4 regions of the Paenibacillus sp. 2003 genome follow, and region 4 is predicted to be linked to each of the others. Evidence: predicted binding sites of a transcription regulator. Region 4 holds the regulator's gene; each other region holds the start of a gene.

Region 1 (7,595 bases), 470 kb from region 4:
TCCAGTTTCTTGCTCATTTATAATGCCCCCCAATTTTAGATGCTCGATCGATCGCTTGACCCGCAGCCGTAATGGAGCTCGCTCGTAGAATGGCAATGTCGCCAAATCGATCTTTAATGTCGTCCATCACCTGATCAATGGCTCGTTTCTGCTCTTGATCATCAAAGAAAGATAGTTGATATGTATCCGCGTTGGATAATTGAGACAGGGATACGCCTACACGGCGCACAGGTTGCCCATCCCAATGTTGATGGAATATGCGTTTGGCTATCTTGCACACATCAACGGTTATATTTGTAGGATCAGACAGTTTAACCTGCCTGTGAAAACCAGTGGGGTGGTCAAAATCCGCTCCAGATACACTTACGGATACGACACTACCCATCAATCCCTTTTGGCGGGCTCTTCTGCATACTTCTGTGCAGATATCGAGAATAACCACTTCGATCTCCCAAGCCTCTGCGAAATCTCTAGGCAGGGTCATTCCGTTTCCGATATCTTTTTGTGTACTGTGCGTGTTGACGGTTACCGGCGAATTGTCGAGTCCATTTGCGACTCGCCAGATGACTTCTCCATTAACACCCCACTTACTTCTTAATTTGGAAAGAGGCGTATTCGCCAGGTCTCTAATGGTTCGGATGCCCATCTTCCACAGATGTTTTTCCATTCTTGAGCCTATTCCCCACATATCGCGGATGGGCTTATCTCCAATATGGAGGTGTAACTCCTCTTTCTTTAAGTAGAAAATACCCCCCTCTGCTTTTTTAGCAATCATATCGCAGCACAATTTACTGATGACTTTGTTTTCACCAATGCCAGCTCTCGCGTAAACACCTGTTTCATTATAGATTTTGTCTTGAATTTGCTTGGCCAAATCGATTGGATCATTACCGAATAGATGCATAGACCCTGTAAAATCAGCGAATAATTCGTCTATACTGTACGGTTCGACCAGATCGGTGAACTCTTCAATAATGGACATGATTTGAGTGGATACTTCGATATATTCTTGCATGTGTGGTCTCACAATGATCAGTTCAGGGCACTTCTGAAGAGACTGCCAGAGTGGTTCCGCGGTAGACACACCCTTCGCTTTGGCTAGTGGACAAGCGGCAAGGATAATTCCAGAGCGTCTTGCAGGGTCTCCCGCAACAGCTAATGGTCTATTTTTGTATTGAGGCATTTTTGCCTTTTCGACTGAAGCATAAAAGCTCTGCATATCGATGAGCATAATGGTTCGTTGCTTAGCCAACACTGAAATCACTCCTGTACTTTTAAGAACGTATGTTTGTATATTATAAACCGAACACACGTTCTTTATGCAAGAGGTAAATATTTATATTAGGCATACGACGAAGTGATGGATTCAAATCATACTCAGTCACACCAGCTTCTCCATCATTTGAACTCCCACCTGAACCAGAGTTTTCATTCAGAAAAAATGTAAATGTAAGTATTGTATTTTAATTGGTCAATCGTAGTTTTGGTGGTACAAAAAAACCACCTCATGAACGGCGGTCGTATTCCTGTTACTAGTCAATATTAAAATCTTCATCAGTCTCATAAGTTGAAAAACAATGAGGGCATTGATGCCACCAGACTTGCTGCCAATTTGAATATGTACTACGAGCAACAAACTGGTTTCCATTAATGTTGTATATCGTGTTACATAAGGTGCATTTGAACGCTAGCATTGGAAGTGGTTGAACTTTGAGTATCTCCCCATCGATCTGATTAATGTATTTTGCAAGACTAATATCGAAATTTAAATCGATGTTTTCATTACTAATGAGTTCTTTTAGATTGGAATGAAGTGTATTAGTGCCAGCATCACAAAAATCTGTTGAGTTTGCACTTATAAAAACGCAGAGTGATATTGTTTACCCTTGAGAAACTCTAAATAACTCAAGAAAATAATTGCATCTCCCATACTATTTTTTACGGAAGGATCAGCTTTCTTTTCTTTTTTTTCTGGAGCATCAATTGATCCGAAGAAAGGTGACTCTTTGTTTAAAGCCATTTCAGCTGCTTCAATTTTCACCTTATCTGCGATTGCAAAAGATTGAAATTCCTCAAATAACCTTAAAATTAGCTCTAGGCGTAAACCATATGAATCGGAAATGTATGTATCCTTCGCAGATTCGACCTTCTTAAACCACTCGGCAGATGGATTAATGTTTTCAAAACTGGAGCCTGCGTTCGAGTCATTATGTATGATCCAATTGTTATTGTTTAACGAGAAAGGTATTGTTCATCTACAGTTAGGGCATGAATTAATCAACTTACTTTCATGAAATACACATTCATTGAAGAATGGTCCCCTCCCTTTCAAGCAGTCTATACACCAATGAAGATCTTTGTGAAACCAATGTTCCCGGGAACAACATAATACAGTCGAAGTTCTGTAATCGTTGAAAGAGCAGGATACCCCTACTCCAAAAGGGTGTCGAGGAGCAACGATACATACGATCAATAACAGAAGCTGTCCTGCCCAAAAATTTTTCATCGATCGTGCTTGCGACTAAGCATCATCGAGGACAGATTCAGTTGAATATTCATGGTCATGACTGCGATATATGTGATAAAACCCAGGATCATTGGCAGCATACTGAGTGTAAAATTGGTGATATTGTTGGTCTTAACCACATCAGGGAATGAAGAAGAACCGATCACTTCTTCATGGTCGGCTCTTCTTCATTAAAATTTTATAAGTATCACGAAATTATGTCTCTTGTGCAATATGTGCGTTATCTGGCGCTTTTTGGTTCATGATCGGAACCATGACCAGTGCGCCAAGAAGAAATAATAATCCTGCACCGCCATAGATCGTCCCCAGTGAAAAGGCATCCTTTAACGCGCCAGCGAAAGACATGGAAACGACCATCATGCCAACGAACATCGGATTCAGAACCCCATTCACCCGGCCGACAATCGAAGCCTCTGACCATTTTAGAATCATTGTGCTGATCCCAATATGGATGCAAGGGAAAACAAGTCCATTCAGAAATTGAACGGTCAGGGTGAGCGGAACGCTTGTCGAATACCCTACAATGGCTGTGCAGACTGCGCCTGCGATCATACCTATCGCTAGAAGAATCTGCGGCGGAACCCGCTTGGCGAAGACGGCTACGATTCCGCCACCAATCAGCATAGCTGCACCATTTACCATCAGCAGATATTGCAGGAACTCCTCGCTCCTGCCCAGCCGCTCCGTTACGATAAATAGGTTGAGCGCTTGGGCTACACCAACAGCGAGTCCTGCGAGAATAAACGCAAGTCCGAGCATCCGCAGTACTTGGCTTTGCCAAACATAGCGGAAGCCTTCAATGAATTCTTTACGGAACTGCCCTTTTACAGCGACGGTTTGAGCTTGCATATTATCCTCTGGCAGACGAATAAGAACGAGTGCGGAGAGCAGAAAAACCACGCCCATGACAGCGATCGATATTTCAAGGCCAAAAGTGCTGTAAACCAAGGTTCCGAGCATAGGACCAAGCACCATGAAGATGGCCATCAGCGATTGGAATAGAGCCATCCCTTGCTGCAGCTGTTCTTCCGGCACATGATACTTAAACAATCGCATGCTTGAAGGTTGGGAGAACTGCGAAAGAATAGCCGAGATGAATGCGACAAGGTAGACGGAGTGCCAAGAACCGTAATGTATGGTCAGGAGTACTACGAATACCGATACCGCGGATAATAAATCGCACCAGATCATCGTTCGCTTCGGCCGCCAGCGGTCGGCAAATGTACCTCCGATGAACGAAAAAACAAAAATTGGCGCGAATTCTGCTACGCTGATTAGCGAAATGGCGTAAGGATCATTGTTTGTTCTATCCGCAACGTACAGGAGAATAGCGAAATTACGTACCCAGATGCCAACCTGCAGGAGCACGCTTGATAATAAAATCGTCTGCAGGAACCGATTGCGAAACAGGCTTGGCGCATTGGTGCTTTTTTCGTCCCTATTCAATCTTTTCAACCTCCAATTTGTCTATAAAGATGCCCATTTTGAATAAGATATGACTCTCCTTTCAATTCCTAATTATACGGACTTCATCATCGTTCACCTCCTACTAAAGACTGAAATTTCAGAGTCCGGATTGGATCGATATTTTGAATTTTTCAATACGTTCCCGCAAGGCAATATGGAGAACAGCTTTAAGAATGTGATGGATCTTCACCGTGCCGGAGTTGATATTCTGGTAGGGACGGATGTTGCGCCGGTTCCCGTTCAGAACCTTGGCGGCCTTGCTCACGGAGTAAGCGGCCACCACGAAATAGAGCTGCTGGTGAAGGCCGGGTTCACTCCAATTGAAGCTCTTCAGTCGGTTACTTCCAAACCGGCCCGTTGCTTTGGTCTTCACGATCGCGGCCGTATTACCGAAGGTGCGCGCGCTGACCTTATTCTCGTAAACGGTGATCCGACAAGCAATATCTCGATTAGCCTCCAGATTATCCATACCTTGGATTGGTAACACGTGGTGATACTGTCCGTGAAGCGCTACATGCGTCAATATATCACGAACAGACGTGGAATATGATGCCCCGGTGTGATTCTTATAAAAGAGTATTCTAGCCCACCTTAATGGGGTTGCTGATATCGTTCCAGAGCCCCCATAATGAGCAAATTTGTTTTCCTTCACATCATAAAAGCTGCAGTTAATCTTCTGATCAGCTGCCGCTGTGTAGTTCTGAACTATCGTTTCCCTTTAGTTGAATCAATATTTTACTTTTATAATTTCCAAATGCTCTTCTCTAAAAATAATCAAAAGTGGGGCTAGAATATTAATATGTTCTTATTATGTTGCATTAAGAATGAATTGTCCTTCTTCAGCTTTAATTTCAAAGAAGTACTTTGTATCTCTAATCAGGCCATCTAAATGCTTGCTGGTCCTTTCTGGGACAAGGCCATCATTAATGATGCAAATAGTGACCGAAATGTTCCTCTTGTTTTCCTGCTGAAAAACTGTCGATTGACCTGTTCTATAAATGGAACTATACTTTGTAGCAAAGAAGGTGAGTAGATGAAACAAATAAGCAGTCGCTTTTCGATGGCAGTCCATATTCTCTCGATGATTACGTTGGATCCCATATATAGTACAGGTGATCGAATTGCACGTAGCATCAATAGTAACCCTGTTGTAATTAGAAGGATTATGGCCCAGCTCAAAAAAGCAGGGTATATTGAAACAAAACCAGGAGTTGCGGGGGCCTCCCTTCTGGTATCGCCCGAAAGATTAACCCTGCTGGATATCTTTCAAGCGGTCGAATCTGTGGAAGGAAATCAGCTTTTTAATTTTCACAAGAATACTGACCCCAATTGCTCTGTAGGTATGAACATTGAATCGATACTATTACCAAAACTCTCTAATGCGCAGAAGGTCATGGAGCATGAACTGGCTTCTGTTACCCTAGCTCAAATTGTGGAGCAAATACGAACAGAGGCAAATGTAAAATAAAGCTGCTCCTACGGTGTATGGAGTAGCTTTATTTTACATTTTTTAATTTTTCCCAATCAAACAGTAGCTTGCGCAGGCTCTACATATTCAATAAAACTGCCATCGGGATGCTGCACAAAAATGCTTGGACCAATAGGACCACACTGATGCCTTATTATAAGGGTATTTTGTTTTTTTAATTCTTCCTTCAATTCGTTCATGGAATCCACATACACCACGGCACGGAGTGATTTAGCAGGCTCCATGGCATCGGGACTTCCAGATACAATAACGTAAGGATAGACTGTGGCTAAAGATAAGCCAGCTTCAGGAATGTCCCACGTCCGATCCATAGATCGGTTAGCAAGAGATTCATAATAAGCAACGGTTGATTCAAGTTGCTCGGTAAAAACGGGGATAAAATGATTTAAGATTTTCATGTTAGCCTCCTATTTTTTGTTTTTAATTATAACCACAATAGTTATAACTGTTTTAGTTATATAAAAACATCTTGATTCTGTCAATTTTTTTGATGAGTATTCTCATGATTTTGCATACTTGTTTCGTCTACTTGAGATCTGTTTGGTCACTCGATTCCTGGCAATGACATCGTTTTCTGACGCCTTAGCTTGGCATCTCTTTTCCACTACACAAAGGGTTTGATTGCTGAGTTTTTCAAACCAAGCAAAAAACACGGGCATGGTTTCCCCTCTACTTCCTAACTGTGCTGAAGTAAGATTCAACGTTTAGATATACATCTAATCGATAATAGGAACATGTTCTTGTCCATGATCTCCATCATGATGCTATTTAGATAATTACCTAATCCGAAATGACACAATGTTCTTGTCCTTGGCTCGGGACAAAAACTTGTACCGATAAAATAAAAAAGCCGCTAAAATAGCGACTTCAATGGGACGATGTTCTTGCCCCTCGATATATATATATGCCAACTTTTATCGTTAGCAAAACCGCAATCAGTTTGATGGCTGATTTTCGTTTTAAACAGTGCATTTTCCATAAGCGCAAAGAAAGACGCGTACGCCTTCTGAGATGATGCGTTTGGTTTGTTCCTCCTCCAAATTGCCTGCTTTTATCGGTTGATCAAATACCAACAAAAACGTTAAGGCAGCGAAGTGCTTTGTAGCCATTACAGGATCTGGCACATCGAGCAGTCCGGTTTGTCCAAACTCGGTAAACCTCCTGATAATCCCCTCTTCCGTTGCGTTATCCAGCTTTTCTAAAAACGAGCCTGGCAGGTTGGCCGCTTCCATTGTAACCAGACGGATCAAAGCGCTGTAATCTGACGAACCGTTCGCAGAAGCTACGAATTGTTCGCAGAATAAGATGAGCGCCTGCTCCAGATCCTCGAATTCCCAGAGATAGGCTGATATCCCTTTCTTGATCATGTCCAGAACCGCCTCACTGGTTTCTTCCACAACAGCAAGCAGCAAGTTCTGTTTATCGCCATAATAATCATAAACGGTCCGTTTGGAAACTCCCGCTTTCGCTGCGACTGCATCGACGCTGGAACGATCAAACCCATCTGAAAGAAACAGGTCTCGTGCTGCCGCAATAATTTTGGCTCGTTTGTCTGAAGAGCCTTTGCGGATTTTTTTGTTTTCCGTATTATCCATCCTAATGTTTCCCCCCTATAGGTATACTATCAAAAATGAGTTCCACTTTACAAACTACACTGCACGGTGTAGTATAATCAATGCAACATATCACAATCAATGATTAAGGAGGATTTTATCCATGAAAACCGTGCAGTCTTTTGTTGATGTTCTCATTGTCGGGGCCGGACCAACAGGACTTACACTTGCCTGTGACCTTGCCCGTCGAAACGTCGACCATCGTATTATTGAACGAAGCGCCTTATATAACGTAGCGTCTCGCGCCAAAGCAATCCAGCCCCGCTCGCTTGAGGTTGTTGATGATTTGGAGGCCGTTCGTTACATTATGGACACAGGTGTTGTGGATTTGCCTGTTCGTTACTATACCGAAGGTGGCAGCAGTGTGGACAAGCCGGCTATTACCGTTGCAGCCAGCGCCGAACTGGAGACACCCTATCGTGATCCGGTTTGGATTGCTCAGTATGATGTGGAAAAAGCATTGCGCGACCGCTATTCGGCGCTTGGCGGTCAAGTCGAG
Region 2 (7,595 bases), on a different contig from region 4:
GCCAGCAGCAAACCTTTCATTTTGAACCGTTTCAGCAGTTCTTGCCCGGCCTGCTCCGATGTCATGCCGTTTGCGGATTGCAACAGCGGGTTATGCACATGGAAATACAGCGTTCCTCCAGGCATCGCCGTTTCTCCAAGCCATTCCTCGGCAGCACTAAGCAGCACCTCCAGATAGGTGAGCATCTGCAATGACAGCCCATAGTACACTTCATGTAACTTGAGGTCCGTCTGGCTTGATTTATAGTCAATGACACGCAAGAGCAGACCATTCTCGCCTTCTGCTACATCCACACGGTCAATACGACCCACGATCTCCATCACACAGCCGTTCTCCAGTTCAAAACGCAGTGGCGGCAGTGTTTTATCCGGTCCAAAATCAAGCTCCAACCCAATCGGTTCAAAACTTCCACGTCTGGACTGTTCCCCGAGAATAACAGATGCCCGGCTAACAATGTCCTTCAATTTGCGGAAAATATAACCGTATCGCTTGGTGCTTAGCAAAATCTCCCCTTGCAACTGTGGAGCAATCTGCTCCACCGTTTGCTCGGCTTCCTGACGGCATTGGTCTGGAGTCAAACTGCCCCAACTACGATTTTCTTCGCGTAACCGCATAGCCAGCTGGCTTAGTGCAGCATGAAACAGCTGTCCGATATCAGGAGCCTGAAGGCGGTACAATTGCCGTTCTTTGAGACGCAGCCCATGCGAGGCAAAATGGGAGAACGGACAAGCTACGAACCGCTCCATTCGTGAGACACTCGTCCTTACCTCTGTGCCATACAGTCTGCGACTGGTGGCTGTACGTAGTGGTAATGCTCTATTACGATAAAAGATCGATCCCATCAACCGCTCCAGCTGAGGTCTGCTTGTCTCTCGAGATACATGCCAATTGTAGACCGCCCACCACATTTCAGGAATGTCTTCTCCGCGGCGCCATTTGCGCAATTGTCCAATGAGCGTTGACAGACTCTGACCCGGATGGGTGACATAGGACCAATGCGCTTCTTCTGAGTTCGCAACCGGTGGTTGAGCGAGCAATGGCTGTTCTTGTAGACCAAACATTTTCCGTACATGGCGGACAATCTCGGAAGGAAGCAGTGCTTTTCCCTCATCATCAGCAACCGGGTAACTCAGCCACAACTGGCTGCTTGCCGCTGTAAGTGCCGTGTAGATCAGAAAACGTTCATCCAGCATCTGCCTTGTTGCACCTGGTCCAAGCGCCATGCCACGTTCCGTCAGTAACGCTCTCTCCAGTTCCGTTAATACGCCATCATCCTGAGGTACGGCGGGTAATTCACCATCAACGGCGCCAAGGATAAATACGTATTTGATGTCCTGAAGGCGTGTACGGTCCATGGAACCGACCAATACCTGATCAAGTGCTGGTGGTACCAGACCCAGCTTCAGTTCCGTCAATCCGGTCTCAATCATCCCGGCAAACAGAGTGATATCCAGCCGTTCATTCCCCATCATATCGACCATCTGATCCAATAAATCCAGCACAGCTCCCCACATCTGCCGATGTTCTCTCGACCGTTCGGGGTCACCTTGAGACTTAGCTTCAGCAGACATGTTCTCCAGCTTCCATGGGATCTCAGCATCTTCCAGCAGTCTGTATAGTGCCTCGCACTGGGCTTTGGCTGTCTTTGCCTTTTTCATTCGTTTCTCAAAAACACCCAAGGAATCTGTAATGACTGTTCGGCAGCTCTCCATTAGAGAAAGCATCTGGTCCCGTCCTCGACTACGGCCATCCTCACCGTTGTCTTCCAGGGACAGGCTTGGTACATACTTCCATGGTTTGCCGTCAGTCCAGCGATACCCATGGATACCACAAGCCAGTACATAATTCTCAAGCTGGTCCATATCTTCACGAGTGATGGAACCATCACGCGGAAGCAGCAGATCCGTTTTGACACAGCGAAATACATCCTCGTAACGCCAGTGGCGCCGAACAATATCCAGTGCGGAACGGATAAACTCGGATAATGGATGATGAAGTTCATTTCTTCTGCGGTCCAGAAAGACGGGTACGTCATAATCCCTGAATAGAGGTTCAGCTATATCAGCGTAGGTATCCAACTGACGAACAAGTACCGCCATATCTCGATAACGCGCACCTTCGTTTTGTGCCAGGCGCCGCATCTCACGCAGTGCCCCCTCCATCTCAGCTCTTCGGTTCTCCGCTGCAACCAGTCGGATTCCGGAATCAAGGCCTTCACTTTTCCAACGAATTCGGCGGTCGAAACCAGCCTCCAGATGAGCAAGTCCCGGACGATCCTTGTATCTCGGTGGAATCTCCGAATCTAGCACGGTTATATCGCTCCGTATACCCAGTTCGTCAGCCATCCCTTTCAGGCGCGCATAGGCACTTGCCGTGGGATAGAACAGTTCCAGTTCTCCAGGCAGTGCGCCGTGATCATAAGGACGATCCAATGTCAGTGCAATCGTCACGGAAGAGGACTGCAACATCAATCGACCAATCACACTCATCTCCTGTGGCGTGAATCCCTGAAAACCATCAATCCAGATCTGGGCATCCTGCAGCAATGCACTTTCCGACAAACGATCTGTCAGCTCGGTCAACGTGTCTTCATCATCAATATATAAATTGGTCAGTTCCTGTTCATAGTCACGATATATCAGATTCAAGTCATGCAACTTGTCCTCCAGAATTGGCGAAGTGGATGAGGTATTCCCTCCAGACAGCCCTTCTTCCAGCAATGATGGATCAACTTCATAACGTTTAAATTCACTATATAAGTCATTTAATTCGCCTATAAAACCCAGCTGGCTGCCGGATGCGCCAAACAGCTTTAATTCTTCCTTACGACGCTGGATCACTTTATAGAGCAGCATCTTTTTGCCTTCGGCTCCGATCGGAATACGAGCAGAACCACCTGCTTCCTGCATTACACGATAGGCTAAACGGCGAAAGCCGAGCACTTCTGCACGCATCGTACCTTTAATTGCTCCAGAAGACACCAATGCCTGCTCTGTTCGAAAAGAACTCTGTTCGGGAACGAGTAAAATCAAAGGTGTGCCTTGCGGTTCTTGTTGAAGCAGGGATGTAATTTCCCGGGTAATCAGCGAGCTTTTGCCGCTGCCTGCCCGGCCAATAACAAAACGAACGGACATGTCTAATCCTCCAAACCACACGTACAAGATTTTAATTCCCAGTATAACATATCTGACTTGGTTCGGAACATACGTTTGCCACTATCCGGTAAAACCGGAGATTCTCTCCGTTAACACGGCAAAAAGCCCGCAGCTAGCACACTGTGGACTTTTGACCGAAAGTATCATTCATTTAAACTTCATTTTATCTCACGAAAGATTAAAACAAGTAAAAAGAGACTCCTCTAATTCTTTTTGCTGCGCACTTCGAAAATAGCAAATTTCAGGTAATGTCCTTCATCCACGCCCAAAATTTGCGGGTGATCCTTACCAGCTGCCTTCCAGTCGATTAGACGCAGTACTTTTCCTGCATCTTCTGCTGCATCGGCAATCGTGTCCAAGAAAAGGTCAGGACGCATGTGATACGAACAGCTGGCTGTTACCAAATATCCGCCCTCATTAACCAGTTTCATACCTTGCAGGTTGATATCCTTATATCCGCGGCATGCACCTTTAACTGCTGATTTCGTCTTGGCAAACGCCGGGGGATCGAGGATGACTACATCAAATGTTTTACCGCCAGCTGCAAGCGCTTTGGAAGTATCTACTTTTTGTTCGCCAGCGCGCGCACGTGCAGTACGTTCATCCAGCCCCTTCACTTGTTCACGCAAGTACTGGAATGCATCAGCAACTACGAATTCGACCCGGTCGGTGAAACCGTTCAGCTCCACATTTGTTCGTGCACTCTCAATGGCATGCTCCGAAATATCAAGACAAGTCACTTTTTTGGCTCCATACTTGCAAGCATTCAACGTAAAGCTGCCCGTGTGTGAGAAACACTCCAATACAGTGGCACCATCCCAATATGGGAATGTAACTACCTTACCGCTTTTATTCACAGGCAAGAGCTGCTCTGTGCCATCCTGCTCAGTCGTTTGAAGTGTGATTCCACTCTTGTAGCCCCAACCCTTCATGAGCGGTTCGATCGCTGCACGATTCTCACGTTGATCGAAGAAGTAACCTGTCTTCTGTCCTTCCACGATATCGACTTTAATGAGTAGTCCATTCTCTGTAACCGTGACATGCCGTGGGCACTCTCCGTACAGCGGACCTTTGGTCTGCTCCAAACCTTCCAGTTCACGAATCGAGACATCACTGCGCTCGTAAATGCCTTCAGGCTGCATTACTTCAATGAGTGCCTGTACAATGGCTTCACGGCAACGATCCATACCAAGTGTAAGCAACTGTACAACGAGGATGCTGCCGAACCGGTCAACGATCAATCCTGGCAGAAAATCAGCTTCGCCATAAACGAGACGGTATGCCTCTCCATCCTGGATAAAACGTTCCCGATGACGCAAGCAATCGCGGAAACGCGCTGCAAAGAACGCCGTATCCATCTGTTCAGACTCCAGCGGTTGATACGCTACAACTCTTACAGTGATCTGAGATGCGGGATTGTAATATCCTGTCGCCAGATAGCGACCTTGATGATTCAATACATTGACCAGTTGTCCCGGTTCCGGGTTTCCGTCAACCGAGGCAATTTCGTTGTTAAATATCCATGGATGTGCATGTTCAAGCCGCTTTTTGCGACTGCGTTCGAGTGTAACTGATGGCAAGGTAGATCCACTTCCTTTAATTTAATAGTTCGAAAGATAGGTTTGGTGCGGCGCGTAGGTGGCGTTTCGGTTACGAATCGATCTTCCGATCGCTGTTGTCTCCAGATTTTTTTGATTCCCTTTCTTAAAGGGAAAATCCGGAGACAAAGGCGCACGCTTCGCTTCTTCAGATTCGTTTTCGTCCCCTCCATTACGCTTGCACGAATCACCGTATCTTTCGAATTGGGGCGGGTAATTTAGAAGCTTCAGCCGCCGATTGGTACTTTGGTCGCTTTAATTAAATGATGTAACGGTTACGGATTGGTTCTGAGCGTTGCTATTCTTTTTTTGAGACTCACCTAATCAAAAAAACCTTAAACAACCGCCACATACACGTGCTACTCGCTTCTTCAGATTCCGATCCGTCCCTCCACTACGTTTGCACGAATCACCGTATCTTTCAAATTGGGGTGGAGCAGTTAAGACACATTTCCGTAATTTTCAATGAGGGGACGGAATTAGGTCGCTTCCCTCTGAATTCCTTTAGGCTTGTCATGGTTGTCTTTTCTTACTCATAGGATGAGTTAAGGAACCCGGACGGAAGGAATGATGTTTCTATGTTTAGAGATGTAATATTGCCCCTACTATATGGGCTTATTATCTTTTTTGGTGGCATGAAGCTAATGGAAACGGCCTTGCAGCGCATGGCTGGGCCCATGTTGGAAAGTTGGCTCAATCGCGCCACCTCTGCTCCATGGAAAGGCATGGCCTTCAGTGCGGGCGCAACGGCTCTGTTACAGAGCAGTACTGCAGTCACCGTACTCACCATTGGACTGGCTAATGCCAGATTAATCACCTATGGACGCACACTCGGCATCATCCTCGGCACGAACATCGGGACATGTCTGACGACGGAGCTGGTGGGACTGCAGATCGGACGTGCTTCCCTGCCGTTGCTTGTCCTGTCGCTGACGGGCTGGGCCATGTTTGTTGTACTTGGTGAACGCAATCTGACCGCTCCTGAACGTACGCGCCAGACTCTGTTTAACATCCAGTACAGCTTCCTCGCAGCTGCGGGATTTGCACTTGTCATGACAGGCATACAGGTGATGCAGTCCATTGCATTGCCACTGCGGAGCATGGGCGTATTTCAATGGTTTCTCGACCGCTCTGCCGACAGCTTGTGGTGGGGCTTCCTGGCAGGTGCCTGTCTGACAGCGCTCATTCACAGCAGTGCAGCTGTCATTAGCATGGCGATTACGCTCGCAGCCACAGGGGTATTGCCTGTGGAGATCGGCATCGCCATTGTGATCGGGTCCAATGTGGGGACCTGCATCACCGCTGTGATTGCTGCCGCGGGCGGAGCATCCGCAGGCAAATTTGTCGCAGCCTCCCATGTTGTATTAAACATTGCGGGAGCGCTGCTGTTTATGCCGCTGATCGGCCAGCTGCATGCAGCTTCGGCCTGGCTGTCAGCGGACAACGGGGCACAGATTGCGCATGCCCAGACCCTTTTTAACATCACCAGTTCACTGCTTGCCTTACCGTTCTGTTACTTGCCAATCTGGCACAAAAAACCACCGGTCCACGCCCCATCGGCGAAGTCACCCGTGGCTTGATGATCTGCCTATCCAGACCCACAGAGCGCGCGGCTAACCGATTCGAACAATAATGCGTTATACGTTAATGCCTAACTTGTTCAGGGCTACACGCAAGATATCATCGTTATTATCATATCCGTTCTGCTGCTGTCTGGACCATGCTTCTTCCGGAGCATACCAATCCACACCCTTGATTTCTTCAATCTGAGGCTGTAGATCTCCACTCTCGGCTTCAACGAGATAATAATGAACTTCCTTGTCCACCGGGCCAAAATCTGCATGTTGGTACGTGTAAGCAATGATATCAACCGGCTCTACAATGCGACCCACCATACCTGTCTCTTCCAAAATCTCACGCAGTGCCGTCTGTTCGATTGTTTCTCCATCTTCCATTTTGCCCTTGGCGAGAGTTGTTTTACCATAACGATCTACGATAAGCTGAATTTGAAGACGTCCGTCTTCCCCTGTTCTATAAACAACTCCGCCTGCTGAAATTTCTTTTTTGTTCATCGTGCGCTCCCCCATCAACTTCATATCTTTATCTTATTTTTTGCAAAAGAAGGACCTCATCTCCCCGGGTAAGCTCCCCAAGGAAATGAAATCCTTGTTTCTGACGCCTCGATTTACATCGCGGCGGACTTAAGATTCTCTTCCAACACACGTACCAGCGTAGCCTGACTTTCGTTGACGCCAGCTTCAACCACTTTGACTCGGCACACTTTACCGACCATATCCATCGTTCCGTCAAAGACCAGTTGGATGTAGTTGTCGCTATAACCGTGCAGCTTGCCACTTCCTTCGCGGCCCTTGGCTTCACCTTCGGGAATAACATCCAGTATCTGTCCGACAAACTGCTTAGCGTACTCCAGCTGCATCTGTTCAGACAAGTCAATCAGTTCATGCACACGTGCATTTTTGACCTCTTCGTCCACCTGATCTTCCATTCGTGCTGCTGGTGTACCTGTACGCTTGGAATAGGGGAATACGTGCATTTCGGAAAAACCGATCTTCCGCATCAATTCATAGCCATTACGATACATCTCTTCCGTCTCACCTGGAAATCCAACAATAATGTCTGTTGTAATCGCTACATCCGGCATCGCTTCCCGAATGCGAAGCATCTTGTTGTAGAACTCTTCTGTCGTATATTTGCGGCGCATACGTTTCAACACCGTATCATCACCCGCTTGCAGCGGAATATGGAAGTGACGAACAAGTTTATCCGAACGTTTGATCACGTCGAGCATACGGTCATTAATCTGGCTGGCTTCAATCGAACT
Region 3 (7,595 bases), 1.9 Mb from region 4:
ACTTTGTAGTCCGACAGATGCATGTTGGCAAGTGAAGGGAAGTATTGTACCAATGCTTTCCGAAGCGCATTATCGAGTGCGTTCACCGGACCGTTACCTTCAGCAGCGGTATAAACACTTGTTCCAGCTACATTAAGTTTGACAAAAGCTTCAGAAACAACGGATTTCCCCGCCGTTTTCTCCACAAGCATTTTGAATGATTCAAAAGTGAACAATTCTTTCATGTCACCGTTCGCTTCACGAATTAACAATTCAAGCGAAGCATCTGCACCTTCGAACTGATAACCCTGATGCTCCAGGTCTTTGATCTTCTCAATAATCTGACGTGAATTGGCACTGCTTGGATCGAACTCAAGCCCCAGTTCCTGCGCTTTGGATACAATATTACTCTGTCCGGCAAGTTCCGAGACCAGCACACGTTGTTTGTTACCGACCAGTTCAGGGACGATATGTTCATAGGTACGTGAATCCCGCAGGATGGCAGAGACGTGAATCCCACCTTTGTGAGCAAAAGCAGCATTGCCGACATAAGGCTGATTAATCGGCATATTCACATTGGCAATCTCGCTAACATAACGAGCCACGTTTGTAAGTTGTCTCATGGAATCCTCAGTAACACATTCATAGCCAAGTTTCAGTTGCAGGTTCGGGATAATGGATGCGAGATTGGCGTTACCACAACGCTCTCCATAACCGTTCATTGTTCCTTGCACCTGACGGGCTCCGGCTTGTACAGCGCTGAGTGTGTTGGCCACAGCCAGTTCACAATCATTATGTGTATGGATGCCGAGATGTGCGTGAGGCAGGCTTCTATGAAGTGTGGATACGATCTCGTGTACCTCGTTTGGCATCGTCCCGCCGTTGGTATCACACATAACGAGCCAGTCCGCTCCAGCTTCGTGTGCCTTGGTCAAGACCGCTTGAGCATACTCCGGGTTATGTTTGAATCCGTCAAAGAAGTGTTCTGCATCAAAGATCACTTCCATACCATTCTGCTTCAGATAGGCGATGGAATCATAGATCATGGACAAATTTTCTTCCAATGTAGTCTGCAAAGCGGTATGCACATGGAAGTCCCATGATTTACCGACTAAAGTTGCAGCCTGAGCACCAGATTCGATCATGCGCTTCAGGTTGGCGTCTTCACTAGCAACGCTGCCTTTACGGCGGGTACTGCCAAAAGCAACAACCTTTGCGTTCAGGTTTAATTCCTTGACTCTTTTGAAAAACTCAATGTCCTTGGTATTGCTGCCGGGAATTCCGCCTTCAATATAATGGACACCCAGGTCATCAAGCTTCTTGGCAATTTTGAGTTTGTCGTCTGCCGATAAGCTGACACCCTCCCCTTGTGTGCCGTCACGTAAAGTCGTATCGAAGATGGAAATGGCCTTTGACATGAAGATCCTCCTTTGAGATAAAGCGCTCTTTTAAAAGTTTGGATTGTAAGTTGGGAAAAGCTGTTAAGTACGTTAGTGGACGAATCCTTCGATTCGGCAACGCTACACTGTGTTAAACTGGGTGCGCTGATTTGTCCTAAAGTCGTCAATTTGTATAATTAATTATTATAGCACCATTATAGCCAAATGCTACATAGAAATCGCAGTTTCATGTAACAATTAACGGATTCTAGAGAAAAAAGAAGGAGGGTAATCATAATCCGGATGTATGTTATAATCTATTATTGAGTTTTAATTGGAATATATGGAAGAAAAGGAGGGTTGATTTTTGACTTTTGTATGGGAAAATACGGCTATTGCCCTGATCACTTTGATACTTTTTGTGAGTGTAGGCTGGTTGATTATTCGGTCTCTGATCAGATCTCGCAGAAAATAAATGTTCGTGACTGAATTAACATAACGGGTTTGATATACTATAGAAGAAAGAAATTCGTTTCATTAATTAGTGTGCAAGAAAGGGCGGGGGTTCATGATGTCTTCAGACGGCAATCCTCCAGCGAATGTGGATCAATACTACCCTACAGCCGGACGGGTGATTCTGCATGTCGATATGAATGCTTTCTACTGCTCTGTACATGAAGCCGAGGAACCAGATTTATATAGAGGAAAAGCAACGGCCGTTGCGGGCAGCAGTGAACTGCGAAAGGGTGTAATTGTAACCTGCTCATATGCCGCTCGTAATCGAGGCATCTCAACAGGTATGGTTGTCCACCAAGCCTTGAAAAAGTGCCCTGATCTCATTGTGATTCGTCCTGATTTTCATTTATATCGTCAATATTCAAGAGCTTTCATGCAGATTGCGTATAGTTATACCCCTCAACTTGAGGCAACGTCCATTGATGAATGTTATCTTGATATTACAGGGTCAAGGCAATTCGGGAATCCAATGGAGATTGCGGAGAGCATTCAGCGTAGAATCAAGGATGAATTGGGGCTGCCATGTTCCATTGGCATTGCACCCAACAAATTATTGGCAAAAATGGCTTCGGATCTGAAAAAACCGAACGGTATCTCCATTTTACGTATGAGGGACGTACCCCGGATTCTTTGGCACAGGCCATGTAACGAGATGTTTGGCATTGGCAAAAAAACGGCTGAAAAGCTGAAAAAACTGGGCATTGGAACGATTGGTCAATTGGCCAAGTCGGATGAGAACATGTTGACCGAACTATTCGGAGTTAATGGAGCATGGCTCAAAAATTCTGCGAATGGCATTAACCATTCCGCAGTTCACGCGGAACGGGAAGCCAATAAATCCATTGGACATACAACCACTTTACCGGCGGATGTATCGGATATGAATGAGATTCATCGGGTATTCCTCAATATAAGTGACCAGGTAGCCAGAAGATTGCGCAAGCACGAAATGTTCAGCCAGGGTATTCAGATTACGATCCGCACACCGGATATGAAGACAATCACCCGATCACGTCTAATGGAAGTTCCTACGGAGGATGCAACGGTCATTTACCGTGAGGCCTGTAAACTATTTGAGAAGCATTGGGGTAGTGGCAAGCCTGTACGCATGCTGGGTGTGACACTTCAGAACCTGATTCCAAGAGAAGAATCCGCTGTGCAGATGGACTTGTTTGAATATGAGCAGAAGCCCAAGAAGGACAATCTGATTCGGATTATGGATCAGTTACGTGATAAATTTGGTGAGAATGCTGTTGTGACCGCAGGCATGCTTGGGGACGATCCTTCCGTGCTGCTTCGGAATCATAAAGTGCGCGGTACTTCCCTGCAAAAAGATAACTTGCAAAGTCTTGATTAAATAAGGGATAATAGAGACTTGTGGTTGCAAAATGATTTGTAATTATCCTTACTTTGTATTAATATGTTTCTAGATAAAAACACTGTACGTTTCGAATTTTAGGAGGAGAGAATGTAAATGAGTAAATATACTTGGGTTGAAAAAGACACATGCATCGCATGTGGCGCTTGTGGAGCAACGGCTCCAGACATCTACGATTATGATGATGAAGGTTTGGCTGAAGTTATCTTTGACGGCGATGCTAACCATGGTGTCAAAGCTATACCAGACGACTTGTTTGACGATATGCAGGATGCATGCGATGGCTGCCCTACAGATTCAATCAAAGTAGCGGACGAGCCTTTCAATAAAGAAGGCTAAGTATTTCTCACATGAACATAGAGCACTTTCTTTTGTCTTAACGACAAGGGAAGGTGCTTTTTTTGCATTCATTTAACTGTGATTATCTGACTATAGATCAAGGACGAACATTGTCGAACCCCCTTTTTTCCACCGGGTACTCAAGTCCTATGGATTCAACGCTTGGTTATGCCGATATATAATGATATACGGAAAAAGGCGAAATAGTGGAGGGTCGGATGCAAAATACTCATCTAAGAACATATGTCAAGAAACATCCCGACAATAAAATGGCCTGGTATCTGCTTGGAAAGGAGTACTTGGGCGAAGGGCAGGAGGCCAAAGCCAATTATTGTTTTCAGCAAGCGGGCGAGGTTTACGAGGCATTTGAACGTAGTAAAGCTCCTGCTGACATCTGGGTGGACTATCAGGACAAACTGGTGGAAATGTCTGAGCAAAAAGAGAAAAAACAACGTAGACGCAAAATGTGGCTTACGTTGTTCATGCTGCTTGTGCTGGCAGGTCTGCCACCTGCGGACGCTCCGGGTTTCAGTCGTGAAGCGGCCGACGCACTGTCAGCAGCATTGGAATCCACAGAGGATATCGCAGCGCCTGTAGAAGCGGATAAACAGGTTGGAACTGCATCCATTCCACCAAGTAATGTGTTCACCGCTGCGGCATTTGTTGGAGGCAACCATGGGGAGGCTGCGCTCGCAGCTGCCTGGTCCGGGTCTGGCCCGAAAATAGAAACTTCGGCTGTACTGGGTATGCAAACCTCGGATGAATGGTCTTTATGGAAGCGAAATATGCCTGTGAAATACATAGTACAAACCAACACAAGCGGGAAATTGACTGTACAGAGTTATGATGCCAAGCAATGTAACTGTGAACCTCCTGAGATCACGCCGAAAATCAAAAAGATGGCCTTGGCGTGGACCGCCAAGCAGGAAGCCGCTGCATCATTATCAAGTGCAATCGTTGCCTATCGCAAAAAAAATGACGCTTGGCCCAAGAGTGTAACGCAATTGGCCCAGCCATTTCCGAACAATATTCTGGGAGAGACTGCGCCAGGTATGACCGAGATGTTTCCGAAGCTGTTAGCTTTGCATCAAGGAAAGGCACAGGAAGGAAAGAGCGACTCAAATGGTAAAGAGAACGGTTCGACGACTTCGAATTCGTCTCAAGGCAAAAATGCCGCTTTTGCAGATACGCTGGGAGGTCAGCCTTTTTTGCAGGAGCCGCTGGAGATTGTCATTGATAAGGATAAACATAAACTTGCATTAATCAGTGGGGATACCATTGTTCGTATGTATGATGTGGGACTTGGCGGTGATCGAACACCGGAGGGGTCATTTGTCATTACAGATAAAGTCGTCAATCCGAATGGACGCTCGAACGGGGAGTTCGGAAGCAGAGGTATGCAGCTCTCGAATACGAATTATGCCATCCATGGGACCAACGAGCCAAACAGTATCGGACTGGATGAGTCCCTTGGATGTGTGAGAATGCGTACAGGAGATGTAGAAGAGTTATTCGCTCTTGCTCCGCAAGGCACTCCGGTACGCATTGGAGAAGGTGTACTGCCAGATCTGACGCTTGTTCCAGAAGCAAAGCAGCGTTATCAGCATACACTTGTTCCAAAGCAGAATAATCCGAACAAAACGTATCACTGGCTGAATTGATTTGTTTGATATGTAGAATCAGATGGATTCAGCCTGAATCATCTACATGTTGGCAATAATGATAAGAGCACCAATGATGATGATCAAGCCGCCTACACTCGCTGCAGTCCATGCAATGGCTTTGCGATTCACTTCTTCTTTCTTTTGCTGTAATGCAGGTGGTTTACGTTTGGGAGCCATGAGTTATTCCTCCTTATTTGGAATAGAACTGGTGTAGAGTAACCATGCTCTCATTGTAAAGAATTCAACTCGTCATTACCAGTGGGCGGGTGGATTTCTTGTGAGCATTTTGTATTATTCGATTTGTGCTGTCTATGCGCAAATTACTTTCCTTTTTAATAAGAAACAGATAGACTTGTGTGTAGAGTGTTTTTTTACATATGAAAAGACGGACAACGGCTTTTTGGCGTACCGGACCAGAACGGAGTGAGTGATTTGTTATACAGAAGTCTTGCTAAACCTTTGTTGTTCAAAATGGACCCTGAACAGGCCCATCATCTGATTATTGGCGGCCTTAGTGGCATGGGTAGCATCCGTCCGGTTCCTTCCGGACTGCGAGTGATGTACGGCGTTCGTGAAACGTCTGATCTGGCTGTTGACATGTTTGGGTGTCATTTCCCTACACCTGTTGGTCTGGCTGCGGGTCTGGACAAAAACGGGCAGGCCGTAACGGGCTTTTCTTCCATCGGATTTGGATTCATGGAAGTGGGAACCGTGACACCACTTGCACAACCAGGTAACGATCAACCACGGCTGTTCCGTTTGCCTCCAGATGAGGCTTTGGTGAACCGGATGGGCTTCAACAATCTTGGTGCGGAAGCGATGGCAGGTGAATTGGCACGTCTACAGGATCGGCGTATTCCAGTGGCTGTTAACATCGGCAAGAATAAGGCAACGTCTAATGAGGAAGCTCACTTGGACTATTCGAAGTGCATTCAGGCATTATACGATTATGCTGATCTGTTCGTGGTTAATATCAGTTCACCAAATACACCGGATTTGCGTAATCTGCAACATGGGAATGAATTGAAGGAACTGCTCGCTGCGGTTATGAACGAGATGAACGTGCAGCATGCACGAGCGGGCGGAGCGACCAAATCCGTTCTGGTGAAGATCGCACCGGATGTGAATGATCAGGAACTTGAATATATGGTTCGCACCATTGCAGACAGCGGTGTTGCTGGCATTATTGCAACGAACACAACCATCAGTCGTACAGGACTTTCCCACCAACATGCGAAAGAAACTGGCGGTCTGAGCGGCAAACCTCTGCGTGAGCGTTCTACGGAGATTATTCGCCAGATCTATCGTCAGACCGAAGGCAAACTTCCGATCATCGGTTCAGGTGGTATTTTCACAAGTGAGGATGCTTACGAGAAAATTAAAGCCGGAGCAAGTCTGGTCGAAATATATACAGCATTAATCTACGAAGGACCTGAGGTGAATCGGCGTATTCATGCCGGACTGCGTGAGTTACTGCGCAAGGACGGTTATCGTCATATCTCTGAAGCGGTTGGTGCGGAGCATCGTTAAGAAGGAATGTGGATCCCCGGATTGAAAATATAGAAGCATGGAAGAGCGTAAAATGGTTCGGGACTCTTCCCCCCACCAAACATCATGTATAATGGAATAGAACAGGGGACGCTATAGAGACAGGAGGCATAAGCATGGACGGTAGAGACTGGGGTACATTTTTACTTCCTTATGAACAAGCGGTAGAGGAATTAAAAGTTAAGTTTAAGACAATGCGGGCGGAGCTGAAAAAACGGGAAGAGTATGCCCCGATTGAATTCGTTACCGGTCGTGTCAAAAAAATATCCAGTATTCTGGAGAAATCCAGACGACTTAATGTGTCGCTTGATGACGTGGAGACAGGCATTGAGGATATTGCAGGTATCCGTATCATGTGCCAATTCGTAGATGATATCCGTCGGGTTGCCGAATACATTCGAGGCCGCAAGGATCTCACGGTACTCATTGAGAAAGATTATATTACGAATTTCAAAGAGAGCGGCTATCGCAGCTTCCATATGATTATTGAGTATCCCGTTCAGACGGCTCTGGGACAAAAGATCGTATTGGCCGAGATTCAGATCCGTACACTTGCCATGAATTTCTGGGCTACCATTGAACATTCTCTGAGTTATAAATTTCGGGAGAGTTTACCGGATGATATGCGAGCCAGGTTGAAAAAAACAGCGGAGGCCGCTTTTGTACTGGATAATGAGATGTCTGCCATTCGTCTACAGATTTTGGAGGCACAGAAGGCATTTGAGGATGATTCCAATATCGTGTCAAGAACATTGAATATCATTCATCAATTATACTTCTACCACCTTGTCA
Region 4 (7,595 bases):
ATGCACTTCGGGCTGATCTGAACAAATCCGAGTCGGAAGCTTACGGTTCCGAGATTCGCATTGTTCTGGGTGAACTGGATTTTGCACTAGAACATCTGCATGAATGGGCTGCAGCAAAACAAGTCCCAACCAATTCGGCTATACCGGATGGGGTGAGCACCATTTACCCTGAACCATACGGAGTGACGCTTATTATTGCGCCTTGGAACTATCCTTTCCAACTGGCCTTTGGTCCACTGATTGGAGCAATTGCAGCTGGTAACTGTGCAGTTATCAAGCCTTCTGAATTAACACCAGCCGTATCTCGTCTGACATATGATCTGATACAGGAGATCTTCCCTCAGGAGTATATTGCCGTTATGGAAGGGGAAGTCGAAGCCAGCACAGCATTGTTGAAAGAGAAGTTTGATTATATTTTCTTCACAGGAAGCACAGGTGTTGGTCGCATTGTTATGAAGGCAGCTGCGGAGCACTTGACTCCTGTAACTCTTGAGTTGGGTGGCAAGAGCCCTGCTATTGTCCATAGTGATGCAGATTTGAAGCTGGTGGCTCAACGTATTGTTCGCGGTAAATTCCTGAATGCAGGGCAAACATGCGTTGCTCCGGATTACTTGCTTGTGCATGAACAAGTTCATGATGAATTGATTGATCTGATTAGTGCAGAGATCAAAGATAAATTTGGAGATGATGTGCTACAGAATGCTGATTTCCCGCACATTGTCAATGCGCGTAACTTTGATCGGTTGTCGGGATTCCTCACAGATGGCAAAACGCTGATTGGTGGACGTTCTGTACGTGAGCAGTTGCTCATTGAACCGACTGTACTTGGCGATGTGAACTGGGAATCAGCTGTGATGCAAGAAGAGATCTTCGGTCCAATTCTTCCTGTGTTTACGTACAGTGACCTGAATCCTATGCTGGATGAGATTGTTCGCCGGCCAAAACCATTGGCGCTATATCTCTTCACACAGGATGAGCAACTGCAGGATCAGGTTCTGAATCAAGTATCCTTCGGTGGGGGATGTATTAATGACACACTTTCTCATATGACTTCACACTATCTCCCGTTTGGTGGTGTCGGAGAGAGCGGTATGGGCTCATATCACGGTCAACAGAGCTTTGATGTGTTCTCGCATCACAAGAGTGTTCTGAAACGCAGTGAATAATTAGCCGCAAAAATAACATAAACATGAAAAAAAGAGGTTGTCCTGTTGATCAGGGCAACCTCTTTCGTATTTCATTACATCTAGTTGTGTTACTCAAGTTAAATATTAATGAATATCTCGGAAAAGGCCAATGACTTTACCCAGAATACTAACATGTTTCAAACGTAAAGGTTCGAAGGTCGCATTCTCCGGTTGAAGGCGAATATGATCTTTCTCTTTATAGAACGTTTTCACTGTAGCTTCATCGTCTTCAGTCATTGCAACGACGATATCACCGTTATCAGCAGTTTGCTGTTGACGGACAATAACGTAATCTCCATTAACGATTCCAGCTTCCACCATACTATCTCCCACTACTGAAAGCATAAACACTTTTTGTTCGCCTACATAATGTGTAGGAAGAGGGAAGTAGTCTTCAATGTTCTCGGTTGCAGTGATTGGAACCCCGGCTGTAACCTTACCAACAACAGGAATACGTGCAACGCTATGAGCAAATTGATGAGAATGCTCAGATTCTTCCTGGCTCAAAAGCTCAATGGCTCTTGGCTTGGTAGGGTCGCGTCGGATCAAACCTTTTTTCTCCAAACGATCCAAATGTCCATGTACTGTTGAGCTGGAAGCCAGTCCAACAGCTTCACCAATTTCCCGTACGGAAGGAGGATACCCCTTCAACCGGACTTCATTTCGTATAAACTCCAGAATAGCCTGCTGCCTGCTGGATATCTTCGACATACCGTATCAACCCCATTTTAGTAACGTTTGGGAAAATTATAACATAGAACCTCCGTTCGTACAAACATAAGTTCTAAATAAAATAGCATTAAATCAGTGTTTTTAAACTTATAGAACAGAAATTGTCCAAAAGTCAGAGCATAATACTGCAAATGCTTTGCAAAAGGAAGTGAAATAAGAAATTTCTCCTTCAAAAAAGAAGCGCACAATTGTTCTAAAAATCTATTGAACAAAACAAGTGTTCGTGTTATATTGATTTCAACAGATAGGAACAAACGTTTGGAGGCGGGTATTTAATGAGATATTCTACTTATCAAAGCATTTATGAACCAATGAATTCGGAACTGGTGAAGTCTAAAATAGGGAACTACAAGAAGGTTTTAGCGCGTTTCAAGATTTCTTCATGGATGTTAAAGGTAGCCATTACCTCTTTGATTATATTTATTGGATGCAGCACTGTTTTAACTGTATTTGCTGGCAATGAGAATGATGTTCTGCCTGGAGGAAAGATAGCCGTTTCACAAGGGGAAACATTATGGAGTATTTCTTTGGAACATAAACCGACGAATATGGATACACGTATTTATATAGAAGCAATTAAGAAAGTGAATCAACTTCAAGCGACTTCCATCCAAGTGGGGCAAGTACTAACTCTACCGCAATTTGCAGAATAAAATGCACATCAATGAGTGTTAACGCGTGTCAGCTTGACAAGCTGCCTTTATAATGGCAAAGTTAATATGACTTTGTATTTTTGGAGGGGACAAGCTTGGATATAGATAGTCTGGTAGCACGCATTAACGAATTGGCTCGTAAGCAAAAGTCCACTGGATTGTCGGAGGAAGAACTTGCTGAACGTGCCGAGCTAAGAGAGATTTATTTGAGTAATATTCGCAGCAATTTCAGACAACAACTGGATACCATTGAGATTGTTGATGATGAGAATGACAAAGGCCACCAAGGCAAACTCAAACACTAACGAAACCTAATGATATCATTATGATATTTAGGTTTCTTCCTGTTATTTTGAGTGTGCAATTTATAGGGGGAAATGTTGGTTTGCAATTATGTAAGCCGATACAAAGACACATAAGGGGGATTCTCATGTCGCGTTCGTTCGAGAGAACGGTTAAGAAAAATTCCAAGCAGTTAAATCAGCAACGCAAAAAAAGTGGTCAACCAATCACAGGTACACCAGGTGAAGAAGTCTTTAAGGGACGCAGCCTTTTGTTCCCTATATTTTTGATTGGTCTCGCCTTTTTGTATCTGTTTATGAGCACGTTTCTTGTGCAAGCTCCAATGACAACTTGGGACTGGGTGACCATGCTGCTTTATGTATTTTTGGCAGTCATCTTCATGCTTCGTCGTCCATACATCAAGATTAGCAGTAATCGGATTATCACGACGAAGGGTAATCGTGAACGTTCAATTGGGGTTGACGATATTGTCAAATTCAGAATTGAACCAGGTACAGTTGTTATCGAACATAACAGTCGTGGGAAAAGATGGGTGTTCACCAAGTTATTGAACCGTTACGATACAGATGCGATTGCAGAACGTTTGCTGAAGTTTGCAAAAGCACACCAGATCACCGTGGAAACCGTCGAAAAGTAATTATTGCATAAAGGGGTAGATGATCGGAATGGCGTTAAAAGCGATTTTGTTCGACCTAGATGATACTTTATTATGGGATGAGCGTAGTGTTCGAGAAGCTTTTCATGAGACTTGTCTAATCGCAGCGCAAGAGACTGGGGTTAAACCAGAAGAACTTGAAGAAGCTGTTCGTAATGAGGCACGTGGACTGTATGAATCATATGAAACCTTTCCTTTTACTAAAATGATTGGAATCAATCCGTTTGAAGGTCTTTGGGCTAACTTTACTGGTGGGGATCAACCTGAGTTCCGTCAGTTGGAACAGCTTGCTCCAGTTTACCGTAAAGAATCCTGGCGTCGTGGCTTGTTGAAGTTGGGTATAGATCGGGAAGATCTTGCTGAACAACTGGCCGCACAGTTTGGAGTAGAACGGAGATCCAGACCTCATGTATACGAAGAAACGATGGATACCTTGCGTCAGTTACAAGGAAAGTACAAACTGTTGTTGTTAACAAACGGTTGTCCTGCTTTGCAACAAGAGAAGTTGGATGGTGTACCTGAATTGACTCCTTTTTTTGATGAGATTATTATCTCGGGTAACTTCGGAAAAGGAAAACCAGATCCGTCGATATTTGAACATGCTTTGAGTAAACTGGGTGTTAAACCCGAAGAGAGCATGATGGTTGGAGACAAGTTAACGACTGATATTCGTGGTGCTTTATCATCTGGCATCCAATCCGTATGGATTAACCGTGAGCATAAGACCAACAATGAAACGTATGCGCCAGACCATGAAATAACGCATTTATCGGAATTAAATCAGCTTATTGCTAATTTCTAAGCAGATCAGCTATGAAATCTTTCCTCAGCACCCTGAAACATTGGAAGCTTCAATGAACGATGACGTCGTTCTTGAAGTTACCAATGTTTTTTTATTTGAGCTTGTTGACTAAATTACCTTGTTAAAAGAGATATCCATTTTTTTTACTAAAAGTTATTGAAATTAGAGGGAAGCTGGATTAGAATATAACTAACATACTAGTATGACTAGTATTTAGCTTGTCCTAAAGCAATTTCTTTTTGACTGACTTCATCAAAATGGAAGCAGGGAGTTATTGCTTATTATTTTCGATTGATTGTAAGCGCTTAATATTTTGAAAAATCTTCTTTCGATTTGGAGATCACACCACGTAGTAAGTGCTAATTAATGATGTGAAGCATCTTGGATTGTGTGATTCTACATAATACATCAAATTGATATCGCTTACATTTAGCAATTATCTATTTCGTAGTGGGGGTGAAGTTAAAGGAGTTGTTGTCTTCTACAAGAGGAGAAACGATGAGAATTGTACATGAATTACTCTTACTTATCAAGTCCTGGATCGGAGTGAAAACACATGGAGTCGGAAACCGCTAAAACAACGTTAACCATGACATCTTTACGTAAAGAGAGCAGATTACGAACGGCAGCAACTTTGTTCCGCAAAGACTGGCAGCTGTATTCACTATTAATCCTTCCCATCATTTATCTCCTTATTTTCAAATATGGGCCGATGATTGGTAATGTGATTGCGTTCAGACGTTTTGTTCCCGGGGGAAGTATATTTGGAGAAACGTGGGTTGGATTAAGATACTTCAAAATGTTTATTGAGGACCCTACCTTCTGGAGAGTATTCGGTAATACGCTGATGTTAGGCGGACTTGCGTTACTCTTTACATTCCCGGTTCCAATTATTTTTGCTTTGATGCTTAACGAAGTGAAGAGTAAACGATTTAAAAAGTTTGTACAGACCGCGTCTTATCTGCCTCATTTTCTGTCCATCGTTATCGTTGCGGGTATGATCCTGCAGCTGACAGCAGTGAATGGTTCCATTAATGGACTGGTGGCTTTCTTCACCGGAGACAATATTCCTTTTATGCAGCGGGCTGAGTGGTTCAGAACAATCTATATCACTTCTGAGGTATGGCAGGGTATGGGTTGGGGAGCGATTCTGTATCTGGCTGCACTGACAACCATTGATGATTCTTTGTATGAAGCTGCGCGTATCGATGGTGCCAATCGGTGGAAGCAAACGATTCATGTAACGATTCCAGGGATCTTGCCAACGATTGTGACGTTATTGATTTTGAACATGGGTAATTTCCTGGCTGTTGGATTTGAAAAAATCTTACTCTTGTACAACCCGCTGATCTACGAGACATCTGATGTGATCTCCACTTACCTGTATCGGGTCGGACTGGAATCCAGTAACTTCAGTTATGCTACCGCAATTGGGTTGTTCGAATCGCTGATCGGTCTGATTCTGGTGTTCTCCGTAAATGCCATCTCACGCAGACTGACACAAAGAAGCTTATGGTAAAGGAGGAGCATCATGCAGGAATCCAGATCTTATAAGGTATTTAAAGTATTCAATGTTATCTTTCTGCTATTCGTGGTATTTATAACCCTCTATCCATTCTTAAATGTCGTGGCACAATCTTTCAGTAGTGAGTCCTATATTAATTCGGGCAAGGTTAGTCTGTTCCCAAGAGGATTCAATGTAGAGACATACAAGACCATCTCACGTGACAGTATGTTCTGGACCAACTATAAAAACACGATTATCTACACCATAGTAGGTACATTAATCTCCATGTTTATGACGACTATTTTCGCATATGCCCTGTCCAAAAAGAGGTTAATGGGTCGCAAGTTTCTGACAATGTTCGCCGTATTCACGATGTTCTTCAGTGGTGGATTGATTCCAAACTATGTGTTGATTAATTCCCTTGGATTCAACAACACCATGTGGGCACTTGTTGTTCCTGGCGCAATTAGCATATACAACATGCTGATCATGAAGTCATTTTTTGAAAATATGCCTGAAGAACTGGAGGAAGCTGCCTCCATTGACGGTTTGAACACATACGGGATCTTGTTACGCATTATATTGCCGCTTAGTAAAGCAGTTATGGCAACCATGGTGCTGTTCTACGCAGTAGGTCATTGGAATTCCTGGTTCCCAGCCTTTCTGTATTTGGACAAAAAAGAACTGTTCCCGGTCACCATTTATTTGCGCAATATGATTGCAGGAGCGACAAGCGGGGCATCTGCCGGTGCAACCTCAGCTGATAACCTGACACAGATTGCAGCCAATATTAAGTCAGTAACGATGGTACTAACCATCTTGCCGATACTCACCATCTATCCATTTGTCCAAAGATACTTTGTAACCGGTATCATGTTAGGTTCTGTTAAACAGTAACACGCAGCAGCTATATAAATTGTACTAAAGATGATTTACACGGAACACTCCGATGACAGAATAACCTTTCAATCGCTGTTATCCCCAGATTTTTTCGATTCCCTTTTTAAAAGGGAAAATCCGGTGATAAAGGCGAGCGCTTCGCTTTTTATTGATTAAAAAGTTTTAAGGCAAGGTCAACCTAAACCAAATTCAGGGGGATAACCTAAATGAATCAAAAGCCACGTAAGTTTGTTGGTAAAATGGTGTTGGCATCAATGATGACCGTTGTTCTGGCAGCATGTAGCAGCGGTACCGGAGCTGGAGGTGACGTCACAGAAGTTCAAACCAAGGCAGCGATGGAGACGTACAATGTAGGGGATACATTCAAGGCGACCGAGCCATTTAATCTCTCCATACTATATAGTGATCAACCTAGTTATCCATATAAAAAAGACTGGTTACTTTTTAATAAAATTACCGAACTGACGGGTGTTACGCTTGAGCCAACGATTGTACCGATGAGTGATTACCCTCAGAAGAGATCTCTGTTGATAAGCTCTGGTGATGCACCACTGGTTATTCCTAAAACGTACCCTGGTGAAGAGTCTGCATTTGTGTCCTCTGGTGCGATTTTGCCGATTAGCGATTATATTGATTTGATGCCAAACTTCAAGGATAAAGTGGAAAAATGGGGTCTGGAAGATGAACTTGAAGGACTTCGACAGGAAGATGGAAAGTACTATGTACTCCCAGGTCTGCATGAAGAAGTATGGCCAGATTACACACTACTCGTAAGAACGGATGTTTTTGAAGAAAATAACATCGCGATTCCGACCACATGGGACGAATTGTATGATGCTGCGAAGAAACTGAAAGA

Evidence for each region. The regulator LexA, encoded in region 4, represses DNA repair genes until DNA is damaged. The targets are predictions, from matches to a motif close to CGAACATATGTTCG.
Region 1: a site for LexA is predicted at 1,278-1,291, ahead of J2X75_RS08705 (DNA polymerase IV). Genes of this name have one in related genera too.
Region 2: a site for LexA is predicted at 3,199-3,212, ahead of addB (helicase-exonuclease AddAB subunit AddB). Genes of this name have one in related genera too.
Region 3: a site for LexA is predicted at 1,827-1,840, ahead of J2X75_RS02800 (DNA polymerase IV). Genes of this name have one in related genera too.

The regions. Positions count from the first base shown of each region.
Region 1 is NZ_JAVDTB010000001.1:1,977,910-1,985,504, reverse strand. It holds gene J2X75_RS08710 (YolD-like family protein) at 1-17, opposite strand, end outside; gene J2X75_RS08705 (DNA polymerase IV) at 14-1,231, opposite strand; gene J2X75_RS08700 (hypothetical protein) at 1,856-2,041, opposite strand; gene J2X75_RS08695 (MFS transporter) at 2,723-3,973, opposite strand; partial or broken gene J2X75_RS08690 (amidohydrolase family protein) at 4,096-4,478, shown strand; gene J2X75_RS08685 (Rrf2 family transcriptional regulator) at 5,028-5,462, shown strand; gene J2X75_RS08680 (VOC family protein) at 5,519-5,881, opposite strand; gene J2X75_RS08675 (TetR/AcrR family transcriptional regulator) at 6,443-7,078, opposite strand; gene J2X75_RS08670 (FAD-dependent monooxygenase) at 7,200-7,595, shown strand, end outside.
Region 2 is NZ_JAVDTB010000002.1:247,950-255,544, forward strand. It holds gene addB (helicase-exonuclease AddAB subunit AddB) at 1-3,134, opposite strand, end outside; gene J2X75_RS13205 (class I SAM-dependent rRNA methyltransferase) at 3,359-4,735, opposite strand; gene J2X75_RS13210 (Na/Pi cotransporter family protein) at 5,332-6,333, shown strand; gene J2X75_RS13215 (NUDIX hydrolase) at 6,391-6,825, opposite strand; gene mtaB (tRNA (N(6)-L-threonylcarbamoyladenosine(37)-C(2))-methylthiotransferase MtaB) at 6,939-7,595, opposite strand, start outside.
Region 3 is NZ_JAVDTB010000001.1:579,969-587,563, forward strand. It holds gene cimA (citramalate synthase) at 1-1,397, opposite strand, end outside; gene J2X75_RS02800 (DNA polymerase IV) at 1,930-3,231, shown strand; gene J2X75_RS02805 (ferredoxin) at 3,349-3,591, shown strand; gene J2X75_RS02810 (L,D-transpeptidase family protein) at 3,810-5,252, shown strand; gene J2X75_RS02815 (hypothetical protein) at 5,295-5,432, opposite strand; gene J2X75_RS02820 (quinone-dependent dihydroorotate dehydrogenase) at 5,688-6,785, shown strand; gene yjbM (GTP diphosphokinase) at 6,920-7,595, shown strand, end outside.
Region 4 is NZ_JAVDTB010000001.1:2,449,633-2,457,227, reverse strand. It holds gene J2X75_RS10590 (aldehyde dehydrogenase) at 1-1,166, shown strand, start outside; gene lexA (transcriptional repressor LexA) at 1,272-1,898, opposite strand; gene J2X75_RS10580 (LysM peptidoglycan-binding domain-containing protein) at 2,195-2,572, shown strand; gene J2X75_RS10575 (DUF896 domain-containing protein) at 2,668-2,877, shown strand; gene J2X75_RS10570 (hypothetical protein) at 3,003-3,512, shown strand; gene J2X75_RS10565 (HAD family hydrolase) at 3,541-4,332, shown strand; gene J2X75_RS10560 (ABC transporter permease) at 4,922-5,851, shown strand; gene J2X75_RS10555 (carbohydrate ABC transporter permease) at 5,864-6,736, shown strand; gene J2X75_RS10550 (ABC transporter substrate-binding protein) at 6,946-7,595, shown strand, end outside.